2 linked regions of the Rhodopseudomonas palustris genome follow. The main gene of each other region encodes a partner of the protein of the gene in region 2 in a complex. Links are inferred from orthologs where the notes say so. Each region holds a gene or a part of one and is shown on either strand. Other genes may lie near its edges. The genes, in order: dnaG and FLL57_RS10840.

Region 1 (2,884 bases), 1.8 Mb from region 2 along the record:
TCCCCCGACTCCCCTGCGTGATGCAGGGTGCGGCAGTTCAATCCCGCTTGCGCGGTGCAGCAATGAGCTGGATCAAACCCGCTCCGCTTGCGAATTGTCGCGGGTTTACAAGGGTATTGCTCATGCCGCAATGCGAAATATTGCGAGGTGATGACACGCGTGTGCAACCGCGTTGGTACACGCAAATACAACTACCGGTTCAGCAGGACGTCGTCTTGCACGCGGCCTTCCGCCTGAACGGACCTTTTTTAACGGCCCGGACCGGTGGATAGCTTGGACAAGTCAGGCCCCTCTATCCCACGCTGAGCTGCAGCCTATATCGATGGTCGGTTGGCGCCGTAGCTGCGCGCCGTTCCTGAAGCCCTTCAACCTCGCGAGCCCATGCGCTTCTCGCCGCAGTTCCTCGACGATCTGAAAGCCCGGCTGTCGGTGTCGGAGGTGGTCGGCCGTCGCGTCAAGCTGAAGAAGGCCGGGCGGGAGTGGAAGGGGCTGTCGCCGTTCCAGCAGGAGAAGACGCCGTCATTCTTCGTCAATGACGAGAAACAGGCGTGGTTCGACTTCTCCTCGGGCAAGAATGGCTCGATCTTCGATTTCGTGATGCTGACCGAGGGCGTCGACTTCCCCGAAGCGGTCGAGCGGCTGGCGGCGATGGCCGGCGTTGCGCTGCCGGTGCAGACGCAGGAATCCGCGCGCCAGGAGCTGCGCCGCAAATCGCTGTACGACGTGATGGAGCTGGCGGCTAATTACTTCGCCGACAATCTCGCCTCGCGCGCCGGCGCCCGCGCCCGCGGCTATCTGGCCGACCGCGCGATTCTGCCGGGCACACAGGTCAAGTTCCGGCTCGGATATGCGTCGAACGAGCGCTTTGCGCTGAAGGAGCATCTCGGCAAGCACGGCGTGCCGGTGGCCGACATGATCGAAGCGGGACTGTTGTCGGCGGGCCCTGATATTCCGGTGCCGTTCGACAGGTTCCGCGACCGGGTGATGTTTCCGATTCTGGATCTGCGCGGCCGGGTGATCGCGTTCGGCGGCCGCGCGCTGGAGAAGGATGTCGCAGCGAAGTATCTGAACTCGCCCGAGACGCCGCTGTTTCACAAGGGCGACAACCTCTACAACCACGCGCCCGCGCGCAAAGCCGCGCATGAAGGCGGTTCGGTGATCGTGGTCGAAGGCTATGTCGACGTCATCGCGCTGGTCACGGTTGGTTTCCCCGCAACCGTCGCGCCGCTCGGCACCGCGCTGACCGAGGCGCAGCTTCAGCACCTCTGGAAAATGGCCGACGAGCCGATCCTGTGCTTCGACGGCGACCGCGCCGGCCAGAAGGCGGCGTATCGCGCCGCCGATCTGGCGCTGCCGCATCTGAAGCCCGGCAAGAGCCTGCGCTTTGCGCTGCTCCCCGAAGGACAGGATCCCGACGATCTCGCCCGCGCCGGCGGCCGGCTCGCGGTCGACGAAGTGATCAGCGCGGCACGGCCGCTCGCCGACATGCTGTGGGCGCGCGAGGCCGAAGGCGGGATGTTCGCCACCCCGGAGCGGCGCGCCGCGCTGGAGGCGCGGATCAACGAGCTGTCGAACGGCATCCGCGACGAGATCGTGCGCCGGCACTATCGCCAGGATCTCACCGACCGTCTGCGCGCGGCGTTCGCGCCCGCGGGCGGCTATGGCGGATTCGGTGGCGGCTTCCGCGGTGGCGGCGGCGGTGATTCGGGGCGGCGGTTCGCCCCGCGCGGCGGTTTTCCACAGGGGGGCGGCCGATTTGCCCCGCGCGGGCGTCCGGGACAACCGGCGCCAACGCTCGGCCGGGGCCCCTACCAGATTGCCAGCCCGGACCTGATTTCGAGCCCGATCATGCGCGGCCAGCGCTCGGCGATGTCGCGCCGCGAGGCCTTGATCCTGATCTCGCTGCTCAATCATCCCTGGTTGCTCGACGACCATCTGGAGGAAATCGCCGCGCTGGAATTCGCCCATCCGGAGGCGCACCGGCTGCGGGCGGCGATCATCGCCGCCTTCGCCCAGCATCACCACCGCGGCGACGATCCGGCCGGTCAGGCCGAAAAGCTCCGCGCAGATTTGGTTAAGGCAGGCTTATCCGAGCAATTGCAAAGGGTTGAGCGGGCGATCACGACCTCGGCGGTGTGGGCGGTCGGTCCTGCGGCGGCGCGCGAGGACGTCCTTTCGACGTGGCAGCAACTCGTTGCCTTGCATCGACAATCCCACTCCTTACTTAGGGAATTGAAGGATGCCGAGCTGGCCTTGGGTGACGACGGCAGCGAGGCGAACATGCAGTGGCTGAACGACGTCAAGGCGCGCCTGGCGCAGGTCGAGGGCACCGAGGCGCTGATCGAGGGATTCGGCGAATCCTCCGGCCGGTTCCAGCGCAGCGTGTGAGACGGTCGCGCGAGGCCCGGGACGGTGGAACGAGTCGAAAAGACTCGCCAATCCCGGGAATTGGCTGCAAAAACAGGGTTAGTAAGGGCTTAACGCCATTCCGGTAGAAGGCCTTCGGGCGACCAATTTGGGTGACCAGCGACGGGATCGTGTAGGGGTGGCGCAGGTGGGCGCCGCCCTTTGTGCGTCTCTCCCGATCAGGCAAGTTTTCATGGCGGCGCGGTGACGCCTCGTCCGTGAGCGCGTTCAGGAGCAGTGGATGGCCAGCAAGGCAAAGACGGTTCAGGTGCAGGACAAGGACAAGGACGACAAGGTGGACGCGCCGGAGAAGGACTCCGTCGACGCTCCCTCGCCGCTCCTCGACCTGTCGGACGCGGCCGTCAAGAAGATGATCAAGCAGGCCAAGAAGCGCGGCTTCGTCACCTTCGATCAGCTCAACGAAGTGCTGCCCTCCGACACCACGTCGCCGGAGCAGATCGAAGACATCATGTCGATG
Region 2 (9,194 bases):
TCGGAACCAGACCGTCGAGACTGACCATCTCGATCGAAGTCTGTTGCGGTGAGGGTTTGCGAAGCATCACCCATGGAATCAAAACTCCCCGCCAATGGCGAGGAGTTTGTCAGCAGTCTGAGCCCGGCCTGATCGCATCAGGCCGGGCTTTTTCTATCTTCGACCAGGAAGCGAGCGGACTATTTCGCGGCCGGCGCCTCGGTCGAGCCGGTCGACGGCGCCGACTCGGTGGACGGCTGCGGCTGCGCCGGCACAGTCTCGGACGACTTCTCGGCCGGCGGCCCCGCCGGCGAAGGAGCCGGAGCCGGCTTCGGTTCCGGGGCGGACACGGGCGCCGCCGACTCAGGTGGCTTGTTCCCCGAAGGCTCGGAGGTTTGAGGCTTCGGCGTTTCGGGTTCGGCCGCCTTCGGTGCCGGGGTTACTGCGGGTACCGGATCGGAGCGCACCGGGGTCTCGGCAGCCGGCGCAGCGGCTGGCTTGGTCGCACCGGGCTTGGGCGCAGACCCCGCCTCCTCCTTGCCCGGTTCCTTACCCGGCTCTTTGCCCGGCTCGGACGCAGGGGTGTCCGGCTTTGCGGCAGCGGGCTCGGCCGGCTTCTCGCGGGTACGCTTGGCCTTGCCGCGCTTCTTCTCGGTCTTGGCCTCGGGCGCAGGCGCCGCTGCGGGTTCGGCTTCTGCAGCCGGCGCAGCGGCCGGCTCCTCTGTTTCGACCGGCGGCGCGGGGCGGCGTTTGGTGTTCCGGCTACGCTGGCTCTTTCCTTCTTCGGCTTGCTGGGGAGGAGCGACCTCTTCGGGCCTGGCGGCTTCCTCGGCCCCCCGGCGTTGCCGGCGCGCCCTCGACTCCGGACGGGCGTCCTGCCTGCCACGCGCATCGGTGCCGCCATTGGCGACCAGATAGCCGGCCAGCATGGCGGCCATGTCGCTGCTGGTGGTGTAGTGCTGCCTGAGGAACGACGCTGCGGCGTTCGGCGGCACCGTCCGAAGCAGCCCGCGCGGGCTCTTGTGACAGACGGCGCAGGTGCTCGAGAAGATTTGCGCCGAGCTCTTGCCCGCTTCCAAATTCTGGGCTCGGGCGGGCTGTGCGACGGCAACCCCGAGCACGAGCAATACCGCTACCGAACTGAGCGATCGGCTTACCATTTAGCCCTCCGATGCAAAAAATCACCGCAGCCGCGGCGGTGACCTTTTAGCGAATTGTGAGATGATTGGAAGCGCAGAGATGGAACATCACGGTGCATGAAATGAGGCAGCAGCTCAGCCTCACGCTCATGTCACTAATGATACCTGCGATGCTTGACTATACTTCGATCGCGGTGCTTGCGGCGACGCGACAGGAACAAGCCGCAAGGCCAGTGTTGTAGCAGTCGAGGCGCTGCTCAGGGTCGGCGCCCGAGAGCGAGGCCTGCCGATGGACGGATTGTTTCGTCTGCTGCTGAGCCGCTTCATTCAACGCGGCACCATCGTCTTCACCACCGCGAGCGGCACCACATTTACTTGCGGAGACGGCACCGGAGAGCCGGTGCACGCACGGCTGACGAGCGCCGCGGCACAACGTCGCCTGCTGCGCGATCCGGAGCTCGCCCTGGGCGAGATCTACATGGACGGCGGCCTCGTGATGCAGCACGGCACGATCGCCGACCTGCTCGCTGTGGCAATGGATCAGCCTGACTGGACACCGGACTGGGCGAGATTTCACGGGCTGGTCCGCTACTGGGCCAGGACGCTGCACCAGTTCAACCCGCGCGGCCGATCGCGCGACAATGTCGCACGTCACTACGATCTCGACGGCCGGCTGTACGCGCTGTTTCTGGACTCCGACAGGCAATACAGTTGCGGCTATTTCGAAACGCCCGACGCCAGCCTCGATGACGCTCAACTCGCCAAGAAGCGGCATATCGCCGCCAAGCTGCTCGCCGCCCCGCGGCAGCGGGTACTCGACATCGGTTCGGGCTGGGGCGGCTTGGCACTGTATCTGGCGGAGACTTGCGGCGCAGACGTTACCGGCGTGACGCTGTCGCAGGAGCAGCTCCAGGTCTCCAACGCCCGCGCGGCCGAGCGCAGCCTTGCCGGTCGGGCCCGCTTCATGTTGCAGGACTATCGCGACGTCCCCGGCGGCCCGTTCGACCGCATCGTCTCCGTAGGCATGTTCGAGCACGTCGGCGTCGCACATTACGACGCCTTCTTCCGACGCTGTGCCGAATTGCTCGAGCACGACGGCGTGATGCTGCTGCATTCGATCGGCCGCTCCGAAGGGCCCGGCTTCACCAATCCGTGGATCGCCAAGTACATCTTCCCCGGCGGCTATCTGCCCGCGCTGTCGGAGGTGCTGCCGGCGATCGAGCGCGCCGGATTGTTGGTCTGCGACATCGAGATCCTGCGGCTGCATTACGCCGAAACGCTGAGGGCGTGGCGCGAGCGCTTCCTGGCCCGTCGCGAGGAAGCGGAGCGGCTGTACGACGCCCGTTTCGTCAGGATGTGGGAGTTCTATCTGGCGGCTGCGGAAATGTCGTTTCGCAAACAGAACACCATGGTGTTCCAGATCCAGCTCACGCGGCGCCAGGGCGTGGTGCCGATCACGCGAGACTATATCGCTGCGGAAGAGCGGCGGCTGGCGTCGATCGAAAACGAGCGTCCACCGCGGCTGCAACTCGCCGGCGAGTAAGAGCGCCGGCCGGCATCATGCGCTAGCTGCAGTTCACCAGTCGGCGGCAACCTTCCCGATCCGCTTCTTGCGGCAGCGGCCGTGCCAGATGGGCCTGCGCAGCGCACACCAACGCGCTGTCGGACAACCTGTGCTCGGCCTCTTCGGCCGATGCGCGCTCGAAGGAGTCGATCAGCAAGTTCAGCCAATCGCGATCGGAGTGGTGGTGGCAATACTGCTGTGCCATCTGCGCTGTGTCCATCATCCGAGGTGATCCGCGAGCGGCTGCGGAGTCCTCGACGCTCTTGCCCTGTGTCGCGTCACCTTGTTGGAGCTTCCCACAATGTGGGCGCCTCGATGATCGCGTCTTCCGCTATCCTCGCCGAAAATTCTTACGAATCCCCGACCGGAGCGGTTCGATCTGTCTCGACCGTTCATTTTGAACTGTCGCCGGACAACGGCAGAAGGTTCAAGCCTTCCGCCGCCGCGGCCGGAACGCGTCAAGCACGGGGTACGGCCGCTCCAGCGGTCATCCACACTCTTGTCGCGCTGGTGCATAACGCGCGAATGCGGCTTTCGCTCCCGCCGAAATCGGCGCTTTAGTCGCGCCCCGCATCCGACAAATTCGACCCGATATTCGAGAGCTATGGCCGCAACCGATTCGAACGTTCTGAAGCTTGCGCCGGAACCCGGCGTGCCGGCATACCGGACCGCGCCCCACAACATCGAGGCCGAGCAGGCCCTGCTGGGCGCGATCCTGGTCAACAACGATGCGTTCTATCGGGTGTCGGACTTTCTCGAGCCGAAACATTTCTTCGAGCCGATCCATCAGACCATCTTCGAAACCGCGGCCAGCATCATCCGAGCCGGCAAGATCGCGACCCCGGTCACGCTGAAGACGTTCCTGGCGGCCGATCTCGATCTCGGCGGCCTCACGGTCGCGCAGTATCTGGCGCGGCTTGCCGCCGAAGCCACCACCATCATCAACGCCCAGGACTATGGGCGGACGATCTACGAGTTGTCGCTGCGCCGTGATCTGATCGGCATCGGCACCGACATGGTCAACGTCGCCTACGACGCTCCGGTCGACTTCGCCCCGCGCAATCAGATCGAGGACGCCGAGCGCCGGCTGTATGAGCTGGCGGAATCCGGCCGCTACGACGGCGGTTTCCAGAAATTCTCCCAGGCGCTGACCACCGCCGTAGACATGGCGGCGAAGGCGTTCCAGCGCGACGGCAAGCTGTCCGGCATCTCCAGCGGACTGCGCGACCTCGACACCCGGATGGGCGGCTTGCAGCACTCCGACTTGATCGTGCTCGCAGGGCGCCCCGGTATGGGCAAGACCGCGCTGGCCACCAACATCGCCTACAATGTCGCCAAGGCCTATCGCGGCGAGGTGCAGCCGGACGGCTCGACCAAGACCGTCAACGGCGGCATCGTCGGCTTCTTCAGTTGCGAAATGTCGGCCGAACAGCTCGCGACCCGTATTCTCGCCGAGCAGGCCGAGATCGCCTCGAGCAAGATCCGCCGCGGCGGCATCTCGGAAGCCGACTTCGACAAGATCCGCGACGTTTCGATCGAGTTGCAGTCGCTGCCGCTGTTCGTCGACGAAACCGGCGGCCTGTCGATCGCGCAGCTCACCGCCCGCGCCCGCCGCCTGAAGCGGCAGAAGGGCCTCGACATGCTGGTGGTCGACTACATCCAGCTCTTGCAGGGCTCGAGCAAGAAGGGCGACAACCGCGTCCAGGAAGTCACCGAGATCACCACCAGCCTCAAGGCGCTGGCGAAGGAATTGAACATCCCGGTCATCGCGCTGTCGCAGCTTTCGCGTCAGGTCGAATCCCGCGACGACAAGCGACCGCAGCTCGCGGACCTGCGTGAATCAGGTTCGATCGAGCAGGACGCCGACGTGGTGATGTTCGTGTACCGCGAAGAATACTATCTGCAGAACAAGGAGCCGCGGCCGGGCACTCCCGAACATGAGAAGTGGGCGACCGACATGGAGCTGGTCCACGGCAAGGCCGAAGTGATCATCGCCAAGCAGCGTCATGGTCCGACCGGCACCGTCGATCTGCAGTTCGAAGGTCAGTTCACCCGCTTCAGCGATCTCACCGACGACAGCCACCTGCCGGAACGTATTTGACGCCGGAGCGGACCTGAGCCGCGCCGGCTGCCGTTGAACGGGCCGCAGGCAAAGCATAAGGTGCGCCATGCACATCCTCCCCGATCCGAACGCTACCGTTGCCGAGTTGTTGACACCGGAGGCGGGAAAAGCCGCCGAGTTCGCCGCGGCCACCGCGGCCGCTTCCGGCATTCTCACCATCGATCTCGACGCGCTGGTTGCGAACTGGCGCAAGCTCGAAAAGACCGCGGTGCCGTCGGAATGCGCCGGCGTGGTCAAGGGCGACGCTTATGGCTGCGGCGCCGGCCCGGTGGTCAAGGCTCTGCTCGGCGCGGGCTGCAAGACGTTCTTCGTGGCGACGCTCGGCGAAGCCCGCGCAGTGCGCGAGGTCGCACCGGAGGCGACACTCTACGTCCTCGACGGGTTCTTTCCGTATTCCGGCGACGAATTCGCCAGGCTGAACTGCCAACCGGTGATCGGCGATCTGTACGAACTGGCCGAATGGGACGTGTTCTGCCGCCGCACCGGCTGGCGCGGCGGCGCGGCCCTGCACATCGACACCGGGATGAGCCGGCTCGGCCTGACGATCACCGAGGCGCAAGGCATCGTGCCGCGGATCGTCGCCGGCGACCACGGCATCACGCTGGTGATGAGTCACCTCGCCTGCGCCGATCTCGTCAATCATCCGCTGAACGCCAGGCAGGTGACCGCATTTCGCGAAATCGCCGGTCAGTTCACCGGCGTATCGGCGTCACTGTCGGCGTCTTCGGGGATCTTCCTCGGCCCGCAATTCGCGTTCGATCTGGTGCGCCCCGGCGCGGCGCTGTACGGCATCAATCCCACGCCGGAAGCCGACAATCCGATGCAGCCGGTGGTCGACCTGAAGGCGCGGATCGTGCAGGTCCGCAGCGTCGAGCGCGGCGACACCGTCGGCTACGGCGCGACCTGGAGCGCACGGCGCCCGAGCAAAATCGCGGTGCTGTCGGCCGGTTATGCGGACGGTTATTTCCGGGCCGCCGGCTCCAGCGACGGCACCCGCGGCGCCGAGGTGATCATCGCCGGCGAACGCTGCCCGATCGCCGGCCGCATCTCGATGGACCTGCTCGCGGTCGACGTCACCGACCTGCCCGCCAACGCCGCCCGGCGCGGCATGATGGCGACCCTGATCGGCGACGGCATCACCGTCGACGAACTCGGCCATCACTTCGGCACGATCGGCTACGAAGTGCTGACCAGTCTCGGACCGCGCTACACCCGGATCTACAAGGGCGGCGACGCCAAGCCGGAGAACAAGCCTGCCGAGGGTGACGGCCTGCCCACCGCCTCGGCCGGCTGAGTCCCAAGCACGAACTCTCAGCGGCATTGCGAGGAGCGCAGCGACCAAGCGATCCCGAGCGCAGTCCACCGCGTCGGTTGGGTGCTTCGCTGCGCTCGCGATGACGAAGCCTGTCACCGGATCGGCCAGCCGGCTCAATCCTCGTGGACCAAAAACAGAAATCCGGTGATCGCCGCCATGAAGGCGAACGAACCGGACACACCGACCACGAAGACGATCCGCACCAGGGTCGGCGCTTCGCTGGTGGCGATCACGCCCGACAGGCCGAAGTAATTGTTGTACAGCACGATGCCCGCGAACAGCGCCCCGAACGCTGCGCCCATCGCGAAATGGCCGGCGACCTGCCGCCACTTCCGCCGCTCGTAGTCCCGATGTCTGTCGTCTCGCATAGCGGATTGAACGTAGCCGAGCGGCGGCCGTTCCGGAAGCGTCCCCGGGGGCGGATCATTGCGGCGGTGGTGATGCTCCCTCCGCCGGCGCCGCGCGCCCCGAAGCTCAGTGACGCGCGAACAGATCGCGCAATCGGCACAGCGTGGTGGTGATGTCGAAACTCTGATCGGGCAGATCTTCGCCCTTGATGATCAGATCGATCGCGGTCGCCGGGTCGGTCTCGCCGGTCAGCAGCACGTCGGCGCCGCGCTTCTTCATGTGGCGGACGTAGCCGTCGCCAGCGCTCCCGGCCACGATCAGTTCGACTCCGTCGAGCGGATGCGGGCCGTCGTCCTTGAAGTAATGGGGAAGCTGCTCCTTCACCAATTCGATCCGAGCCGGTGCCGGCAACGGCTCGCCGGCGCTGTGTCCGGCCAGATCATAGACCAGCCAGCGCGGCGCCTGCCCGGCGTGGCCGCTGATGGTGAGCCAATCCTTGGTTGGAATGGCGATTTTCATGTCCTCACTTCCCCAAATACGCCCCGGGCGGGCGCCCGGAGTCCACCGCATTCTCGAACAAACTTCGGTGTCTGTCTGCTGGACCGTTGACGAACAGAACAAAATGTGAACATCAAGAATGTATCTGTCCCCGGTCCACCCGAGCACGCGATGGCCAAAGCCACCTCCTCCTTCGTCTGTCAGAACTGCGGCGCGGCGTTCAATCGCTGGCAGGGCAAATGCGAGGCGTGCGGCGAGTGGAATACGCTGGTCGAAGAGGCCGGCGACAACGCGGTGCCGGTGTCGATCCGCGCCAAGCGCCGCGGCCGGACGTTCAAGCTGGAGTCGCTGGCCGGCAAGAGCAACGACGCGCCGCGGCTGCCGTCGGGCATGGCCGAACTCGACCGCGTCACCGGCGGCGGCTTCGTGCGCGGCTCGGTGCTGCTGGTCGGCGGCGATCCCGGCATCGGCAAATCGACGCTGCTGACCCAGGCCACCAGCCTGATGGCCAAGGCCGGACATCGCACCGTGTACATCTCCGGCGAAGAAGCGATCGCGCAGGTCCGGCTGCGCGCCGAACGGCTGGGCCTCGCCTCCGCACCTGTCGAACTCGCCGCCGAGACCTCGGTCGAAGACATCATCGCGACGCTGTCCGAAGGCGCGACGCCGAAGCTGATCGTGATCGATTCAATTCAGACGATGTGGACCGACACGGTGGAGTCGGCGCCGGGTACGGTGACCCAGGTCCGCGCCTCGGCGCAGGCGCTGATCCGCTTCGCCAAGAAGACCGGCGCGGCGATCATCCTGGTCGGCCACGTCACCAAGGACGGCCAGATCGCCGGCCCCCGCGTGGTCGAGCACATGGTCGACGCGGTGCTGTCGTTCGAGGGCGAAGGATCGCAGCAGTTCCGGATCCTGCGCTCGGTGAAGAACCGGTTCGGTCCCACCGACGAGATCGGCGTGTTCGAAATGACCGGGCTGGGCCTGCGCGAGGTCAGCAATCCCTCCGAGCTGTTTCTGTCGGAGCGCGATCTCGGCTCGCCGGGCACCGCGGTGTTTGCCGGGATCGAAGGCACCCGCCCGGTGCTGGTGGAATTACAGGCTCTGGTGGCCCCTTCGACGCTCGGCACCCCGCGGCGCGCGGTGGTCGGATGGGATTCGGCGCGGCTGTCGATGGTGCTGGCGGTGCTGGAGGCGCATTGCGGCGTCAAGCTGAGCGGCTACGACGTCTATTTCAACGTCGCCGGCGGCCTGCGCATCAACGAGCCCGCCGCCGACCTCGCCGCCGCCGCCGCACTGGTTTCGTCCCTGGCCAACGCGCCGCTGCCGCCGGACGCGGTGTATTTCGGCGAGATCTCGCTGTCGGGCGCGGTTCGCCCGGTGGCGCAGACCCCGGCCCGGCTGAAGGAAGCCGCCAAGCTCGGCTTCGCCCGTGCGGTGCTGCCGGAACAGACCCGCGGCGAAGCTCCGGCCGATGCCGGGCTGGCGCTGCAATCGGTCGGCGGGCTGTCCAGCCTGGTCGCGGACATCGCCGCGCGCGGCACGCGGCGGAGCCACGACGATGGTACGCCGCGGACCAAAGCTGCCTCAAATGCAACACCGGCGCGATTCCGGCGCCAGGAGGGTTGAAGCGGCGTGACGTTTCGGGGGCGCGCCGCTATACAACGCCCGCGCAAGCTGAACGTATCCGGCCACCAAGCTTTAACCCAGCGGAACATTGCTGTGGCGAGGCGGACCGGGGTGGTTTTCTCGCCTTGCGCCGCGTGCCATACCACCGTCACCTGTGCCGACCCCGTGCACGCCGATTCGCCGTTGTGCTGACCGAGCGGACCTGACCTGCCGATGCCGATTACCATCCTCGATCTCGTCGTTCTCGCGGTGATGTTGGTGTCCGGCCTGCTCGCGATGGTGCGCGGCTTCATGCGCGAAGTGCTGTCGATCGCGGCCTGGGGCGCGGCCGCGCTGGTGACGCTGTACGCGTTCCAGAAGCTGATGCCGATGGCCCGGACCTATTTCTCGTCCGAGACGGTCGCGGCCATCGTGGTGATCGCCGGCGTTTTCCTCGGCACGCTGATCATCGTGTCGATCATCACGGTGCGGATCTCGGACATGATCCTGGATTCGCGCATTGGCGCGCTCGATCGCACCCTCGGTTTTATGTTCGGTCTGGCCCGCGGCCTGCTGATCGTGGTGGTGGCGTATCTGTTCTTCAACTGGCTGGTGCCGGAC

Evidence for each region.
Region 1: the proteins of FLL57_RS10840 (region 2) and dnaG are in contact, whole or in part, in a crystal structure (PDB 2R6A), measured with the Geobacillus stearothermophilus proteins. The link is inferred for Rhodopseudomonas palustris from one-to-one orthologs. Residues at the interface, in WP_033016901.1 of Geobacillus stearothermophilus: Ser13, Glu15, Ala16, Gln18, Glu91, Leu92, Asp94, Ala95, Val96, Pro97, Thr98, Ala99, Ala100, Asn101, Tyr104, Tyr105, Ile108; in WP_049624496.1 of Geobacillus stearothermophilus: Lys456, Leu457, Leu458, Pro459, Ala460, Asn463, Ala464, Leu467, Leu535, Leu536, Ile537, Ala538, Gln544, Glu545, Asp548, Tyr549, His552.

What each region holds. Positions count from the first base shown.
Region 1 is NZ_CP041387.1:574,129-577,012, forward strand. It holds dnaG (DNA primase), read left to right. Parts: upstream 1-381; coding sequence 382-2,388; downstream 2,389-2,884. Other genes in the region: rpoD (RNA polymerase sigma factor RpoD), read left to right, coding at 2,648-2,884. UniProt on the Escherichia coli protein: RNA polymerase that catalyzes the synthesis of short RNA molecules used as primers for DNA polymerase during DNA replication.
Region 2 is NZ_CP041387.1:2,376,406-2,385,599, forward strand. The notes cover bases 2,600-5,534. They hold FLL57_RS10840 (replicative DNA helicase), read left to right. Parts: upstream 2,600-3,286; coding sequence 3,287-4,783; downstream 4,784-5,534. Other genes in these bases: FLL57_RS10830 (SAM-dependent methyltransferase), read left to right, coding at 2,600-2,661; FLL57_RS10835 (hypothetical protein), read right to left, coding at 2,684-2,905; alr (alanine racemase), read left to right, coding at 4,851-5,534. Also shown: FLL57_RS10825 (hypothetical protein), read right to left, coding at 180-974; more of FLL57_RS10830, read left to right, coding at 1,408-2,599; more of alr, read left to right, coding at 5,535-6,098; FLL57_RS10850 (hypothetical protein), read right to left, coding at 6,233-6,487; FLL57_RS10855 (NifB/NifX family molybdenum-iron cluster-binding protein), read right to left, coding at 6,594-6,986; DNA repair protein RadA, read left to right, coding at 7,137-8,594; FLL57_RS10865 (CvpA family protein), read left to right, coding at 8,808-9,194. UniProt on the Escherichia coli protein: The main replicative DNA helicase, it participates in initiation and elongation during chromosome replication. Travels ahead of the DNA replisome, separating dsDNA into templates for DNA synthesis.